Regions from separate parts of the Rhizobium sp. BE258 genome, predicted to be linked through region 1. Evidence: riboswitches for the same ligand, from Rfam matches in the RefSeq annotation. Region 1 holds a riboswitch; the other holds the start of a gene.
The links. Region 1 has a riboswitch for S-adenosylmethionine ahead of J2X43_RS08295 (O-succinylhomoserine sulfhydrylase). Riboswitches for the same ligand answer to the same signal wherever they lie in the genome.
Positions count from the first base shown of each region.

Region 2: it holds a riboswitch for S-adenosylmethionine, as region 1 does, so the genes downstream of both, metA (homoserine O-succinyltransferase) here and J2X43_RS08295 (O-succinylhomoserine sulfhydrylase) in region 1, are expected to answer to the same signal.

Region 1 is NZ_JAVDWL010000002.1:610,401-618,900, reverse strand. Features, by position in the region: gene apaG (Co2+/Mg2+ efflux protein ApaG) at 1-275, opposite strand, end outside; gene J2X43_RS08295 (O-succinylhomoserine sulfhydrylase) at 488-1,672, opposite strand; SAM riboswitch at 1,715-1,793, opposite strand; gene J2X43_RS08290 (2'-deoxycytidine 5'-triphosphate deaminase) at 1,867-2,961, shown strand; tRNA gene J2X43_RS08285 (tRNA-Gly) at 3,005-3,078, shown strand; gene J2X43_RS08280 (PAN domain-containing protein) at 3,097-4,194, opposite strand; gene J2X43_RS08275 (methyl-accepting chemotaxis protein) at 4,501-6,528, opposite strand; gene J2X43_RS08270 (glycosyltransferase family 2 protein) at 7,033-8,500, opposite strand, start outside.
Region 2 is NZ_JAVDWL010000005.1:276,032-284,531, reverse strand. Features, by position in the region: gene J2X43_RS19680 (ABC transporter ATP-binding protein/permease) at 1-1,373, opposite strand, end outside; SAM riboswitch at 1,520-1,597, shown strand; gene metA (homoserine O-succinyltransferase) at 1,663-2,586, shown strand; gene J2X43_RS19670 (aldose epimerase family protein) at 2,724-3,746, shown strand; gene J2X43_RS19665 (GntR family transcriptional regulator) at 3,862-4,635, shown strand; gene J2X43_RS19660 (SIS domain-containing protein) at 4,632-5,663, shown strand; gene nagA (N-acetylglucosamine-6-phosphate deacetylase) at 5,663-6,814, shown strand; gene J2X43_RS19650 (SIS domain-containing protein) at 6,817-7,545, shown strand; gene efp (elongation factor P) at 7,598-8,167, opposite strand; gene epmA (EF-P lysine aminoacylase EpmA) at 8,318-8,500, shown strand, end outside.

The sequences.
Region 1 (8,500 bases):
GTATCGAGCGGGCAGCCTGACGAGTATTCATAGGTATCGCCGGGCTCCAGCCGCGGCTGTTCGCCGACCACACCCGGTCCCGTTACCTCGTCGACCACACCGTTCTGGTCCGTTATGTTCCAGTAACGGTTGACGAGTTTGACTGACAGGCCGGAATTGTTGCTGATGACGATGCGGTATCCCCAGACATAGCGATCGTCGTCCGGATCGGATTGCTCCTCCAGATAAAACGGCTCGACAACAACTTCTATATCGCGTGTGAGGGCCCGGTACATGCCTTACACCTTAGTCGGGATATCTTACTCGTATCTTATACGGCATTGGCTCCGTCAAGAAATGCCACCGTATCATCAGCCAAATACAGGCGATTGCACGCCGTTTTGATTGTTAATCCTAACATTCAAAGTTAATGACTCTAATAAAGCAGAGCTGACTGAAGCTTTAGGTGGGGCGGGCCGCCGGACCGGCAAGTCCGGCGGCTTACTGCTTAAGCCGGGATCTTCGACAGAGCCTGGGCGAAATCTTCAAGCAGATCGTCGGTATCTTCGATGCCTGCCGAAAGACGCACGGTGCCGGCCGAAATGCCGAGTTCGGCACGCGCCTCATCCGAGAGGTTCTTGTGCGTTGTCGTCGCCGGATGCGTGATCAGGCTGCGCGTATCGCCGAGATTGTTGGAGATCGTCACCACATCGAGTGCGTTCTGCAGCTTGAAGGCAGCTTCCTTGCCTCCCTTCAGCTCGAAGCAGACCAGCGTCGAGCCGCCGGTCATCTGCTTGGCGATGATGTCGGCCTGCGGATGGTCCTTGCGGCCGGGATAAATGACGCGGGCAACCTGCTTCTGCTCGGCCAGGAAATCGGCAATCTTTGCGGCATTCCTGGTCTGCTGGGCCACACGCAGCGGCAGCGTCTCGATGCCCTTCAGGAGCGTCCATGCGTTGAACGGCGACATGGCCGGGCCAGTATGGCGGAAGTAGTCGTGCAGGTGCTCGTCGATCCACGCCTTGTCGGAGAGCACGACGCCGCCGAGGCAGCGGCCCTGGCCGTCGATATGCTTGGTCGCCGAATAGATGACGATGTGAGCGCCGAGCTCCAGAGGCTTCTGGAAGAGCGGCGTCGCAAAGACGTTGTCGACCACGACCTTGGCGCCGACCTGGTTGGCGAGCTTGGCAACGCCGGCGATATCCACGATCTCGAGTGTCGGGTTGGTCGGGCTTTCCAGGAAGAACACTTTGGTCTTCGGCGTGATCGCCTTTTCCCAGTTTTCCAGGTATCGGCCGTCAACGAGCGTGCATTCGATGCCGTATTTCGGCGCCAGCGTCTCGACCACCCAGCGGCAGGAGCCGAAGAGGGCGCGGGCCGCAACGATATGATCGCCAGCCTTCAGCTGGCAGAGGATTGCAGCGGTGACGGCGGCCATGCCGGAGGCCGTGGCGCGTGCATCTTCCGCACCCTCGAGTGCGCACATGCGCTTCTCGAACATGTCGTTGGTGGGGCTGCCGTAGCGGGCGTAGATGAAGCCTTCGGTCTCGCCCTTGAAGCGGGCCTCGGCCGCCTCCGACGTGTCGTAGACGAAGCCTTGCGTCAGGTAGATTGCCTCCGACATCTCGCCATATTGCGAGCGCAGAGTGCCTCCGTGAACGAGTTGGGTTGCAGGGCGCCAGGACTTGCTCATGCCATCACCTCAAAAACAAAAAAAACCGGCCGCAAAAGCAGACCGGTTTCATACCCGGTCTTTTTAGCCACTTATTTAACGTGGCTGCAAGCCGACCGGCCAAATCACCACGGGATAAAGCTGCAATACTGCCGTTAGCTGCTTGCGTCAATTCCCCGTATTTGGTTTTGTCGGCCACGAACTATGGATGGAGCATGATGGCTCGCGAAACTGGAATCTTGGCCGACCGTGCCATTGCTGCGTTGTTTGAGACCGGCCGACTGATCTCCGAACGGGAACTTGACCGTGACCAGATTCAGCCGGCAAGCCTCGACCTGCGCCTCGGCGCCAAGGCGTTCCGGGTGCGCGCCAGCTTCATGCCTGGCCCTTCGCATCTGGTGTCGGACAAGCTCGATCGTCTGAGCCTGCATGTCATCGACCTCTCCGAAGGGGCTGTTCTCGAAACCGGCTGCGTCTATATCGTTCCCCTGATGGAGCGTGTGGATCTGCCGGCCGGCATGTCGGCCTCCGCCAATCCGAAGAGCTCCACCGGCCGCCTCGATATCTTCACCCGCGTCATCACTGACTACGCCCAGGAATTCGACAAGATCCCGGCCGGATATTCCGGCCCGCTCTATCTCGAAATCTCGCCGCGTACCTTCCCGATCGTCGTGCGCCGCGGCTCGCGCCTGTCGCAGATCCGCTTCCGCGTCGGCCATTCCATTCTTGGCGAACCGGACCTTCAGGCGCTGCATGACAGCGAGACGCTGGTCGCCAGCGCCAAGCCGAACGTCTCAGGCGGCGGCATTGCCCTGTCGATCGATCTCGCAGGCGACAAGGAAGGCCTGATCGGCTATCGCGGCAAGCACCACACCGCCGTCGTCGATGTCGACAAGAAGGCCCAGCACGACATTTTCGATTTCTGGGAGCCGCTCTATAGCCGCGGCCGCAACGAGCTGATCCTCGACCCGGACGAGTTCTACATCCTCGTCTCGCGCGAAGCCGTGCATGTCCCGCCGCACTACGCCGCTGAGATGACGCCCTTCGACCCCTTGGTTGGCGAATTCCGCGTCCACTATGCCGGCTTCTTCGACCCGGGCTTCGGCCATGCACCGGCGGGTGGTCGCGGCAGCCGCGCCGTTCTCGAAGTGCGCAGCCACGAGGTCCCCTTCATCCTCGAAGACGGCCAGATCGTCGGCCGCCTGATCTACGAGCACATGCTGGAAAAACCCGAAAGCCTCTACGGCTCCGGCCTCGGCTCCAACTACCAGGCCCAGGGCCTGAAGCTCTCGAAACACTTCCGCATCTGACCGCCTTGACACCGCCTCCCATCTGTTGGAAGGCTTGCACTGCGCGGGTGTAGCTCAATGGTAGAGCAGCAGCTTCCCAAGCTGAATACGAGGGTTCGATTCCCTTCACCCGCTCCAAATATCTTCGTGGTGTATTCAATTTGACCGGCTCCCTGCGGTTGACAGCAGGTTGCCGCGTGTCGGCTTGCGGATATTGAGCATGACGCACATGCCGCTTCGATAATAGTTGAACCCTTGACAAGTAGGGGTCAGAACGCATTGATCTTGGCACGCGTCCAACGTCGAGCCATTGAACTTTGCAAACGGCCTACCCTTGATTTCAACGTTCTTGCTGGTGCGAAATTCAAGCGATGGGCCAAAGTCCTGGCCTATCCGACGAATATCTGACGCATCGCCTTTATAGCCAGATACTGCGCCGGAAAACTGCAGCGCCTCGGTCGCCATCCCCTTAAGAAAGCAGACGTTGTGGACTTCGTTGAAAGTGAACGCCCGGCAGCGGTCATTGCCGTCACATTCCATTTTGCAGTCTTCGACAGTGAACAGTTTCAACGGCATGTCAGGAAGGTCGTAGCCCGGTAGGTCGGTGTGTTCAAACAACTTCCATGCCGGCTCCTGAGGCTGAGATTGCGGCGTGACGGTCACTGTTGTCGGGGCATAGCTCGCCGTGCCATTCGTTCCGAAAGGAACTGGCGTTGAAGCTTGTCCCTGCTTATCGCTGGGCAGAAGGGTGACATCTAGCCCGATGCGTTTGGCATCGTCAGCCGTTAGCCATTGCATTGATTGTGGTGCCGCGTCAGTGACATAGACGATGGCTTTTGCGCCTAGGCCAAGCTGCTGGAGATAGGATCCGACTAAGGCATTTCCGGCGCTACTGACATCCTGCTGGCCGGTGGTGTCGACGAAGACAGCGTGAAAGCCGATTTTCGATGTTTCAGTAAGAAAGCGATTCTTTCCTGCGAGCCAGGCAAGACCGCACGATGATGCACAAATTGTGCTTTCCCCTACCGCTGTCGAAAACCCTTTGATGGAAATTGTTCGGCCGATCTCCATACCGACGCCGGCAAGTCCACCGGAGCTGCTCAAAAAGACGACGGCACTGTCGGTCGAAATGGCCAGATTCTTGAAGCGGGTGTCATCGCCTTCAACAAACTCCCCGACGACGGAGATAAGCGAGATCTCATCCTTCAGCTTTTCGATCTGAATATCGGCCGACCACGCCAGGGATGAAAGCAACGAAAACCAGATACACGCAGCAACCCGAAGACAACGCACGACTTTAAGCCCTCTACCACCCTTAGTGGAGTAAGCGGCAGTCACTTTGAAAAGTCAAAGTCGAAATTTGGCAGAGGTTAATTCACAGGCGTTCTCGGCCTATGTACCGGGAGGCGAATGATATTCAAGGTATCGCCTCCGCGCCTTTGAGAATAACATTATGAGCATTGGCGACACTTGCTGGCGTTTGCCGCGCCTCTTCTGGCTGCGCAAGATGGTGCTGGAAAGCAAAATGGCGCCTGGTCAGGCGCCACCTGTCGATAGCGGTCAGAACTCCGTCCAATCGGCGTCCTTGCTCTCGATCGCCGGGCTGTTCACGCCGAAGGCGCTGGCAAGCTTCTGGCCGAGCGCGTGTGCGGGCGAGGCCTTGGGGCGGGCGGTTGCGGAGTTGGCAACGCGGATCGAGGCCGGGCGCGGCTTGGTTACCGGTGCGGCCGCCTGGATTGCTGCCGGGCGTGAGGCGATCGGGCGGCTCGTTGCTTGCGATGCCGGAGCGGCTGCAGCGAAGCCGCCGGTTCCCGTCAGCCTGAACTCGGCGAGCAGATTGTTCAGCGATGCCGCTTCGGTTGCCAGGCTGTGGCTGGCGGCGGTGCTTTCCTCGACCATCGCGGCATTCTGCTGCGTGCCCTGGTCCATGGTGTTCACGGCCGTGTTGATCTCCTGCAAGCCGGTCGATTGCTCGCGCGCGGCCTCGGCGATGGCGTGGACGTGCTGGTTGATCTCCTGCACCTCCTGGACGATCGCATCCAGCGCCTTCCCGGTCTCGCCAACAAGCGCCACACCGGTCTGCACATGCGTGCCGGAATTGGTGATCAGCGCCTTGATTTCCTTGGCGGCATTGGCGGAACGCTGGGCGAGTTCACGGACTTCCTGCGCAACGACCGCAAAGCCCTTGCCGGCTTCCCCGGCACGCGCCGCCTCGACACCGGCATTCAATGCCAGCAGGTTGGTCTGGAAGGCGATGTCGTCGATGACGCCGATGATGTTGCCGATTTCCACCGACGACTGCTCGATCTGCTGCATCGCGCCGACAGCCTTCTGGACGATGGCGCCGGATTTTTCGGCGCCGCTGCGCATGCGTGTCACCAGCTCACTGGCTTCCTGAGCACGGCGGGCGGCATCTCGCACCGTTGTGGTGATCTGCTCGAGCGCTGCTGCCGTCTGTTCGACGGAGGCCGCCTGCTGTTCGGTGCGGCGCGACAGCTCGTCGGCCGAGGAGCGGATTTCGTTGGCACCTGCGCCGATGGCGCGGGCATTGGCGCCGACGGCGTTCATCGTGCCGTTGAGCTTGCTGACAGAGCTGTTGAAGTCGGCGCGTAGGCCTTCGAGATGATCCGGGAAAGGAGTCTCGATATGGGCGACGAGATCGCCTGATGACAGGCGCTTCAGGCCATTTGCCAATTCGTCCACGGTGCGGGCGAGTTCGTTGGCTTCGCGGATCTTTTCGGCTTCGCGCTGGCGGCGCTCGTTGTCGCTGAGATTGCGCTCGCTCTCGGCACGCGCCTCGATCTGCTTGCGCTCGAGGGCGTTGTCGCGGAAGACGGCAAGTGCTGCGGCCATCTGGCCGACTTCGTCGCCACGATCGAGGCCGGGCACGTCGCGTTCCGTCTCTCCTTCGGCAAGCAACGTCATGCGCTCGCGCAGCTGCACCATCGGCCCGGCAATACCTGCCTGGGCGATGTAGAAGCCCAGCGCCATCGCACCGGCGATCGATGCAGCAATGACGGCGAGGCAGATGTTGATCCGCGTGCGAACGGCAACGGAGAGCGCATCGCCGCCGTCGTTGAGCATCGACATCATCGCGTCGTTGTTGGCGGTCATTTTCGGTGTCAGGGCGTTCAGCTTTGTCGTCATCATGACAGCTGCCAACTGGGCGCTGGTCATGTCGCCGGATTTTCCAGCTTCGACGACTTTCGCCGACAGGGCTTCGATTTCGTCGATACCCTTCAGGAGCTCATCGATCGCGCTCTTGCGCGCCGGAACCAGATCGGAGGCCTGCTGCAGACGGTCGCGGGCCTGCGGGATCTTGCTGGGCACCGACAGAGCCGTCTTGAAGGCCGGCGTATCGGGCTTCATGTTCGAGAGCGTGGTTGTCTGAAGAACGGAGGAAATCAGCGAAGCGCTGGCGCGCGAGCCCTGCATGGCCGCCAGTGCCTCATGATCGATGAAGGCACTGTAATTTGCGTCAGCGCGGAGGAATTCAGAGATGATATATCCCACACCGGCGACGGTGATCACGCCGAGAAGCGCGATGACGGAAAGGATCTTGGTCCGGATTTTCAGATGTTTGAGCATGGAAAAAGCCCGTTGCGTTCGGCGCGGCCTGTTGCTTGCCGCAGCGCGTTTGAAATCAATGTGTGAAACTCAGCGAAATCTGCTGCGGTTCTTGCGGCATTCCGAAATACCTCGGAGAGGCTCGACAGCGCGCATCATGCAAGCGGCGGGAGGGGGCCGGTGTCGTCGCCGGCGATAAGAATCCAGATTGCTTAATGCTGCCCTAACGCCGCGGGGCAAACCACAGAAAAGATGGCAAGCAATGCGCGGCGGGCAAATGGCCCGGGCGGTCTATGCAGGTTTCCGGCAGGGCACGTGCGGGGTTTTGTCCCAGAAAAACGGATTGCTGCGAAGCTGCCAGACAGCACGCCATGCAGCCGCCGAGAGCATCAGCCAATAAAGCGGCAATGCCAGCCAGCGCAGCCTGAGCGCCCGGCGCTCCCAGCGCGTCATTGCCTTGCGCCCAAGCAGGACGAAAAGCACGTAGCTGGCGATGACATTGCAGCTATCGACGGCAAGCAGGATCTAGTGGACCAGATCTTTCGCACTGTTTCGTTCGGCGAGGTCGAGCAAAGCCGCGCTGATGAAGAACAGCATCCACGGATGCGCGAGCGCAGACAAAAGCATTCCGGCGATCAGCAACTGAAACACCGCAAAGCCCGCGGGGCCCATCTCCCGCATAAGCAGCGCGGGATCGCGCATCAACACCAGCCACGTCTGCAGCCAGCCCTTGAACCAGCGGGTGCGCTGGTGGAGCCAGGTCGCGGCAGTGACAGGCGCGTCTTCCAGCGTCTGGGAACTCAGCACGCCGCAGCGATATCCCCTGCGGTAAAGCCGCATGCCGAGGTCGGCATCCTCGGTGACATTGTGCGGATCCCAGCCACCTGTTTCTTTGAGGATGCTGGTCTTGAAGTGGTTTGAGGTGCCGCCGAGCGGCATCGGCAGGCGCATCAGGGCCAGCATCGGCAGCAGCATGCGGAACAGCGCGGAATATTCGAGCGCAAACGCAGCCGATATCCAGGAGTCGCGGGCATTGGCGATGATCAACGGCGCCTGCAGGCAGACGACGTCATCAGGGGAAGCCCGGAAGGTCGCATAGGCCTCGCGCAGCTGGTCCGGATGCGGCCGGTCTTCGGCATCGTAAACGGCGAGCAGCTCGCCGCGTGCCGAAGCCAGTGCATAGTTCAGCGCCTTCGGCTTCGTTCGCGGCCGGGCAGGCGGAACCTCTATGATTTCAAATTGCGTGCCGAGTGCCTGCGCCGTCAGCGCTGCGATCGTCTCGCGATCGTCAGCCTCGCAGACAAGCTTGATATCGAGTTTCGAGACCGGCCAATTCAGCCGCTTCAGGCAGGTGATCAGCTGCTCGGCGACCGCCGCCTCACGGTAGAGACCGACCATAACCGTATAGACAGGCAGCGGATCACCATCCGCTGTGCGGAGATTGAAACGGGGCACCGGCTTCGTGAGTGCCATGAAACGGATCAGCATCGATGCCAGATAGAATAGCGAAACGAAGATATGCGCTACGAGCAAGACATTGGCATTCGCCAGAATTCCAGCAGCAAGGGCCGTCACCGCTACACCGGCAATGAAACCCTGCTTTCCAAGCAGCACGATACGTGCGCTCACATCCGGGTCACGCTCGAAAAGCGTATTGACGCTCTGCTTCACCCGTCGCTGGGCGCCACGTTCCCAGATCGCCCTGCGCATCTCTGCCGGGGTCGTAATCAGCAGCTGCTCGCGCAAATCCGGGCGAGCGGCGAGCCGCGCCTGCAGGGCTGGAATCTGCCGGGCTTGCGGCACGATCGCATGGGCATGCTGCGGCAGGTATTGGAGCTTGAGAACCTTGGTCTCGATAAGCTGCGTATCGAGGACATCACTGTCGTGAATGAGTTCCGGATTCAGCCGGTCGATAAACTCCAGCCGGAGCAACCGCGCCAATCCGGCATAATAGTTCTCGGCAAGAATCCAGCCGCTGGACAGCAGTTCTTGC
Region 2 (8,500 bases), on a different contig from region 1:
AGGATGTCGTCGGAGGGCGGCAGGCCCATCGTGCCGCTGCCGCAGGGCCAGAGGCCGGCCATCGCCTGGAAGAGAAGCTTCCGATTGACGTTGTGATCGCCGTTTATCATCACCTTCTCGCCGGCCTTAAGCGTCACATCGGGCTCGTGCAGGCGGAAGCCGCCGCACTGATCGACTTCTTCGCCCAGCTTGGCGGCGATGGTGACGTTCTTCATCACAAGCCTGTCGGCAGCCGTATCCTCGTAGGCGATGACATTCTTCGGATTGAGCGGTTCATCCATGTGCTCAAGCGCATGGCGGAAATCGGTGACGCGGTTGAGCGTCGCGCGCCATTCGGCGATCGGGCCGAAATTGGCGACATACCAGCGCAGCGCCGTGTTGACCTGGTTGAAGGCGCCGACCGACATCATCAGTTCGCCGAAAGTCAGGCCGCCGGAGAAATAGGCGGGAGCGGCGACAATGATCGGGATGACGATGACCAGCCAGCCGTAACCGGCGGAAACCCAGGTCAGGTTGGTATTGGCCATGGTCAGCCGCTTGAGCACGGCGAGAACCGTGCTGATATCGGTGTTGATGCGCTGGCGCTCGTTTTCCTCGCCTCTGGCGACGGTAATCGCCGGCATATTCTCGTTGGCGTGCATCAGCGAGAAGCGGAGTTCGGCTTCCTTGGAGAAGCGCTCGGCGTTGATCGGCACCAGCTTTCGGCCGACGATCTGGCTTAGGATCGACGCCGACGCGGCATAGAAGACGGCGGCCCAGACCATGTAGCCGGGGATGGCGAAGGAATAGGTGCGGAAGTGGAAGACGAAGCCGCTCGACAGTTCCCAGAGCACGCCGATGAAGCTGACGAGCAGGATCGTCGACTGTATGAGGCCGAGAACCAGGCCGGTGGTGCTTTCGGCCAGGTTGCGGGCATCCTCGTGCAGGCGCTGGTCCGGATTGACGCCGATCAGCCCGCTCGAGGCGAGCCGCAGGGCCCGCTTGTGCTTCAGCCATTGATCGACCAGATCGCGGGTCAGGCCCTCGCGCATATAGAGCGCCGTCATCTGGTTCAGCCAGGCCTGGCCGACATTGAGAAGCAGCAGGGAGCCGGCGATCAGGCCGAAAATCTGAAGCTGATGGAAGAACTCGCCGACATCGCGCCGCTGCAGCGAATCATAGAACGGCGCGTTCCAGCGGTTGAGAACGACCTGACCGTAGGCCGTCGCCAAGATGACGAACATAAGGATAGCGGCGAGAGACAGGATCTTGCCGCGCACTTTCGAAGCCCAGAAGGCTAAAAACATCAATTTGAGGCGATAGCCGAGGCTGAGATCGTATCCGACCCTATCTTGCCGCTGGCCGACAGCCCCGCCTTTGGCGTCGTCCGTCATCATGCATTCCTGTACAGCATCATCCCTGATTAACATGGTAGCGCGTGCTGTCCATCAACAGATTCTACCAGTCATTAATGCGTGAGTTACCTAACTCAAAGTGCAGGTTGCGAATCACGATTGATTCGCGGCGCTGTCAGCGCTATCTAGAGGATCGTGGTGATTTGGCCGGCCGGCTTGCAGCCACGTTAAATAAGTCGCTAAAGGGCCGCGTGCGGACCGGTAGCGATTCTTTTTTCGCCACCGGTTTTTTTATTTGCCGGTTGTCCTGTTCGATCGAGTGAATGCAATGCCCATCAAGATTCCTGACACGCTGCCCGCTTTCGAAACCCTCGTTCAGGAGGGTGTGCGGGTGATGACTGAGACAGTGGCTATCCGCCAGGATATCCGCCCGCTTCAGATCGGGCTTCTCAATCTCATGCCGAACAAGATCAAGACCGAAGTGCAGATGGCGCGCCTTGTCGGCGCCTCGCCGCTACAGGTCGAGCTGTCGCTGGTCAGGGTCGGCAACCACAAGGCCAAGAATACCTCGGAAGACCATCTGCTGGCCTTCTACCAGACCTGGGAAGAGGTGAAGCATCGCAAGTTCGACGGCTTCATCATCACCGGCGCGCCGATCGAGCTGATGCCCTTCGAGGACGTCAACTATTGGAGCGAGATGCAGGAAATCTTCGAGTGGACGCGCACCAACGTGCATTCGACGATGAACGTCTGCTGGGGCGCGATGGCGGCGATCTACCACTTCCACGGCGTTCCCAAGCATGAGCTGAAGGAGAAGGCATTCGGCGTTTACCGCCACAAGAACCTGAAGCCGTCCTCGGTCTATCTCAACGGTTTCTCGGACAATTTCGAGATTCCGGTGTCGCGCTGGACGGAAGTGCGCCGCGGCGACATCGAGAAGGCGCAGGGTCTCGAGATCCTGATGGAATCAAACGAGATGGGCGTCTGTCTGGTTCAGGAAGAGGCCAGCAAACGCCTCTACATCTTCAACCATGTCGAATACGATTCGACGTCGCTGTCGGACGAATATTTCCGCGACGTGAATGCCGGCGTGCCGATCAAGATGCCGCACAACTACTTCCCGCATAATGATCCGGCGCTGCCGCCGCAAAATCGCTGGCGCAGTCATGCACATCTGCTCTTCGGCAACTGGATCAATGAAATCTATCAGACGACGTCCTACGACCTCAACGAGATCGGCACGAAAATCTGACGGCTTATCAAACTGTTGATGCTATGCCGCTGCCTTTGCCGCAGCGGCATTTCTTTTTTGGCATTGGCAGTTGCGGTTCGCGGCAAATGGGGGCAGTTTCGCTGCCGGATGCGAACAGATTTCAGGACGATGGTATAATGGCGGAAGAGCTCAAGCGGGAAGTTTTCGGAACGACGAAAGACGGAGAAACCGTCTATCGCGTCGAGATCAAAGGCGGCGGTCTGACGGCCAAGATCATGAGCTGGGGCGCTGTCATCCAGGATCTCAGGCTCGACGGCCACGATGCCCCGCTGCTGCTCGGCTTCGACAAGTTTTCCGACTATCCGGCCTACTCCTCCTATTTCGGTGCGACGCCCGGGCGCTGCGCCAATCGCATCGGCGGTGGCAAGTTCACGCTGGACGGCAAGGCTTACCAGCTGGAGCTCAACGAAAAGGGTGTTTCGCATCTGCATGGCGGCAGCGATAACATTGCCAAGCGCAATTGGACGATCGTCGAGCATGCCGTCGATCGCGTTGTCCTGAAGATCGTCGATCCCGATGGCCGCGCCGGCTATCCGGGCAATTGTACGATCCAGGCGACTTACCACGTTCACGGCAACGGCGAGTTCTCGATCGTCTATGAATCGACATCCGACCAGCCGACGCTCGCCAATGTCTGCCAGCACGCCTATTTCAATCTGGACGGCCGAGACGACGCGCTCGGCCACGACATCATGATCGCGGCCGATCACTATCTGCCGACCGACGAGCGCCAGATCCCGACCGGCGAGCTGCGTTCCGTCGGTGGCACGGCTTTCGATTTCCGCGAGATGGCGCCGATGAAGCGTTTCGAAGGTTCGGAACAGGCGCTCTACGATCATAATTTCTGCCTGTCGAAGGAGCGTGTCGCCAAGCGCACCGCCGTGCTGGCCCGCAGCCTCAATTCCGGCGTGTCGATGGAAGTGCGCACGACCGAACCGGGCGTGCAGTTCTATGCCGGCTTCAAGCTGAATGTCGCCGTGCCCGGTCTGGACGGCCGCAAGTACGGACCGTTCGCCGGCTTCTGCCTGGAGACCCAGGTCTGGCCGGATGCGATCAATCACGAGGGCTTCCCGAATGCCGTGCTGCGGCCGGGCGAGGTTCTGCGCCAGGAAACGGATTACATCTTCACCAAGAACTGACGCGTTCGATTTGATCGCTGGTTTTGCGAACCCTCGTGATCCGTCACGAGGGTTTCTTTTTTGCGGCGTAGATTCAGCTTGAAGAGTGGTTCTAAATAGGTTCTAATGTGCGCCTATGGATAGAACCAGTCTGATAGCAGAGCTGAATGCGCGCGGACTGCGCGACGAGGCCTCGACCGGACCGCTCTATAAGCGGCTGGCCCTGGCATTGACGGGTCTCGTTCAGGAGGGGTTGCTGAAGCCAGGCGCTGCGCTTCCCGGTGAGCGCGATCTTGCTGAGGCCCTGAAGCTTGGGCGTGTCACGGTGCGCACCGCCTATCGCGAGCTGATGTCTTCAGGCGCGCTTGAATCGCGACACGGCAGCGGTACCTTCGTTTCGGCTCGTGTCGAGCGCATGGAGCAATCGCTCTGGCGGCTCTCGTCTTTCTCGGCCGACATGCGTTCGCGCGGCCGCTCTCCGGCGGCGAAAATCCTCTCCCGGCAAATCAATCAGCCATCGCCGGAAGAAAGCTTCCTGCTGGGGCTCGGTCAGGACGAACCGGTGTTGCGGCTCGATCGTCTTCGTCTTGCCGATGGTTTGCCGCTGGCGATCGAACGGGCCGTCGTTCCGGTCAAGTTCGTCGGCGAACAGGCGGGCGGCGAGGGTTCGCTCTATGACGCCTTGGCTGCCAACGGCCACAAGCCGGTGCGGGCGCTGCAGCGGCTGACGGCAGTGACGCTCGACCCATCCTCGGCCGCGATGCTGAACGTCAAGGCCGGTGCGCCGGCCCTGCTGATCGAGCGGATATCCCGCCTCGAGGATCAGCGCGTCGTTGAATATACCCGCTCGCACTATCGTGGCGATGCTTATGATTTCGTTGCAGAATTGAGAATTGGAGATGAACTATGAGTGAGAACAAGTCGCTGATGCTGCAGGAAGCCGGGCAGTCGCCGGAGGTCGTGGCAACCCTGCTCGAGAAGGAAAAGCCGGCCTTTGCCGAAATTGCCAAGCTTTTCTCCTCGGCGCGGCCGAGCGTGGTGACGACGGCAGCCCGCGGGTCTTCCGACCATGCCGCAACCTTCTTCAAGTATCTTTTCGAAATCACCTGCGGCGTTCCGGTCGCATCCGTCGGCCCGTCGATCGCTTCGGTCTACGGCGCGCCGCTACATCTGAAGGGCGGCATTCACTTCACGGTTTCGCAGTCGGGCGCCAGCCCTGACATCGTTGCCCTGCAAGAAGCCGCGAAGAAGGGCGGGGCGACCACGATCGCCGTCGTCAACGTCACCGATAGCCCGCTCGGCAATCAGGCCGACATCGTGCTTGGCCTCAATGCGGGACCGGAAAAGAGCGTCGCCGCGACGAAATCCTTCATCGCGTCGGTTGCAGCGCTTGCCGGTGTAACGGCTGCGATCGGCGGCAAGGCTGATCTGCAGGCCGCCCTGCAGAAGCTTCCCGAGGCACTCTCTGCCACGTCGGGTATCGATACAACTGCCGCTGAGGACGTGCTCTTCAACGCCAGCTCGCTTTACACGGCCGGCCGTGGCCCGGCCTTCGCGATTGCGCTCGAAGCCGCGCTCAAGGCAAAGGAAACGTCGGGCCTGCATGCCGAAGCCTTCTCGCTGGCCGAATTGATGCACGGCCCGATGCGTCTCGTGCAGCCGGGCTTCCCGATCGTTGCCTTCGCGCCTGACGATGCCGCCTATGCCAACAACGTCCAGGCGCTCGAACGTCTGCAGAAGCTCGGCGCGACGACCGTTCCTTTTTCGGCCCAGCCGCTCGCAGGCGTCAATCTGCGCGTTCCGACGACCGGCAACGGCCTGCTCGACCCGCTGGTTTCGCTGCTCGTCTACTATCGCCTCATCGAGTCGGTAACGCGCCGCAAGGGTTTCGATCCCGACAAGCCGGCAAACCTGCTCAAGGTTACGGAGACCGTCTGATGTCCCGCAAGATCTTCACCGGCGCCCGGATCTTCGACGGCGAGCGCTTCCATGACGAAAGGGCGCTGGTCGTTTCGAACGGACGCGTCGAGACCATCGCGGCACTCAACGATCTCCCCGAATGCGAAACCGTGGTGCTTGACGGTGGTGTTCTCTCCGCAGGTTTCATCGACGCGCAGGTGAACGGCGGCGGTGGCCGGATGCTGAACGACGAGCCATCGGCTGACTCGATGTATATCATCGCCGATGGGCATCGCCGCTATGGTACGACAGCGCTGCTGCCGACGCTGATCACCGACACGGCTGATGCCACCAAGGCGGCGATCGAGGCTGCGAAGGAAGCCGTCAAGACCAACCGCGGCGTTGCCGGTCTGCATCTCGAAGGTCCGCATCTGGCACCGGCGCGCAAAGGCGCGCATCTCGCGTCGCTGATGCGTCCGGTCGAAGACGCAGACGTCAAGGCGTTCATTGCGGCGCGTGAAGCGATCGGCACGCTGCTCATCACCATGGCGGCTGAACAGGTGAGCGTGAAGCAGGTGCGCGCGCTTGCCGAAGCCGGCGTGATCGTCAGCATCGGACATTCCGATTGCAGCAGCGAGCAGGCGGAAGAGCGTTTCGATGCCGGCGCCCGCGGCGTCACGCATCTCTTTAACGCGATGAGCCAGATGGGGCATCGCGCTCCGGGTCTCGTTGGCGCGGCGATCGATCACCCCTCTACCTGGTGCGGCGTGATTGCCGATGGCCACCATGTCGATCCGAAGGCATTGCGCACGGCGCTGCGCGCGAAGCGCGGCGAAGGAAAGCTTTTCCTCGTCAGCGATGCGATGTCGCTTGTCGGCTCCGATAAGGACAGCTTCACGCTGAATGGCCGCACCGTTCATCGCGAAAGCGGCAGTTTCTGCTCCAAGGTGGTTTTGGATGACGGCACGCTGGCGGGGTCCGATGTCGATATGGCGTCCAGCATCCGTTACTGCGTGACCTATCTCGACCTGACGCTGGCCGAAGCGGTGAGGATGGCGACGCTTTATCCGGCACGCTTCCTGCAGCTTGATGGCTACGGCCGCCTGTCTCCCGGGTATCGCGCCGACTTCGTGCACCTGACCGACAAGATCGAGGTCACGGCGGCCTGGATCGGCGGGGAGAGGAAGTAGCGATGACTGCGATCACCGATGCTTATTTCTCGAACTTGATCGAGCGGCTCGGCCAGCTGAAGTCGGCTCTCGATGTTCCGATGCAGCAGGCTGCCGCGGCGATCCTCGAAGCGGCCCGCAGCGACAAGCGCGTCTATGTCTTCGGCACCGGCCATTCCCATATGCTGGCCGAAGAAGTGCATTACCGGGCTGGCGGGCTTGCCTTCACTGTTCCCGTACTTGTCGGTTCTGCGATGCTGCACGAGGGTGCGGTGATCAGTTCGGTCTATGAACGGACGGAAGGTCTCGTTCGTCCGGTGCTCGAGCGCTATGGCATGCAGTCGGGCGACGTGATTATCATCGCGTCGAATTCCGGCGTGAACGCCGCGCCGCTCGAGGCCGCCGATTACGGTCATGAGATAGGCGCCAAGGTAATCGCCATCACCTCGATCGAATATTCCAAGGCGATCGCCAACGGCCGCCGCAGGCTGGCCGAGGTTGCCGATATCGTCCTCGACAACGGACTTCCGCCGGGCGATGCCGTCATCGAGATCGAAGGGAGCGGGCTGAAGGTCGGACCGGTCTCGACGGCAGTCGGGGCTACCGTGCTCAATGCGATCTTTGCCGAGGTGGCCTCGGAGCTTGCCAAGTCAGGCGATGCGCCGGTTTATCTCAGCGCCAACATGCCGGGTGCTGCAGCGGTGAACCAGCAGCTGGTCAAACGCTACCGGCCGCGCAACCCGCATCTCTGAAACGAAAAAGGCCGGCGTCTCCGCCGGCCTTTTGCTTTGCCCCTGCGGACAATCAGTTCTTGGCGCGCTCGACGTAGGAGTTATCTTCCGTCGCGATGACAACGCGGATGCCGGCATCGATATGCGGCGGAACCAGCGTTCTGATGCCGTTCGAAAGGATTGCCGGCTTGTAGGAGGACGATGCCGTCTGACCCTTGACGACCGGCTCGGTCTCGGTGATTTCGAGCGTCACATGGCGCGGCAGCTGGAGAGCCAGCGCAATGCCTTCGTGCATCGACAGGATGCAGGTCATGCCTTCCTGAAGATAGGCCTTCTGATCGCCCATCGTTTCGTTGTCGACGACGACCTGATCGTAGCTTTCCGGGTTCATGAAGTGGAAGCCTTCGCCGTCCTCATACAGGAACTGGAAGTTGACGTCTTCGACGAATGCGCGCTCGACCTGCTCGGTCGTGCGCCAGCGCTCGGACACCTTCACGCCATCGACGATGCGGCGCATGTCGACCTGGGTCACCGGCGTGCCCTTGCCAGGATGGAAGTTGTTGGCCGTAAGAACGACATACAGCTTGCCATCCACTTCGAGAACGTTGCCCTTGCGGACGGAGGAGGCGATGATCTTGACCATAAGACTTCCTTGTAACTCAGCCTTCGGCGTCGTAGAGGACTGTCGCAATAGCCCTGGAGACGCGATTAATTTTCCTTTGGGGCGGCAACTAACTTAAAATCCGGCGAAAAGCCAGCCCAGCGTTGGCCGTCACGGTGAAGAAAGCGGAGAATGAGCCTGACGAGCGCCAAAGCCTCGCCCTGGTGGACGCCCGACGTCCACGCGGATCGCCGCCCGTTCCTGATTGGGCGCAACGCGATCCAGGCGGCACTGCGTCTTTATTTCGCCGGCGAAGATTTTGTCGAGGTCGATACGGCCGCACTTCAGGTGTCACCGGGCAACGAGGCGCATCTG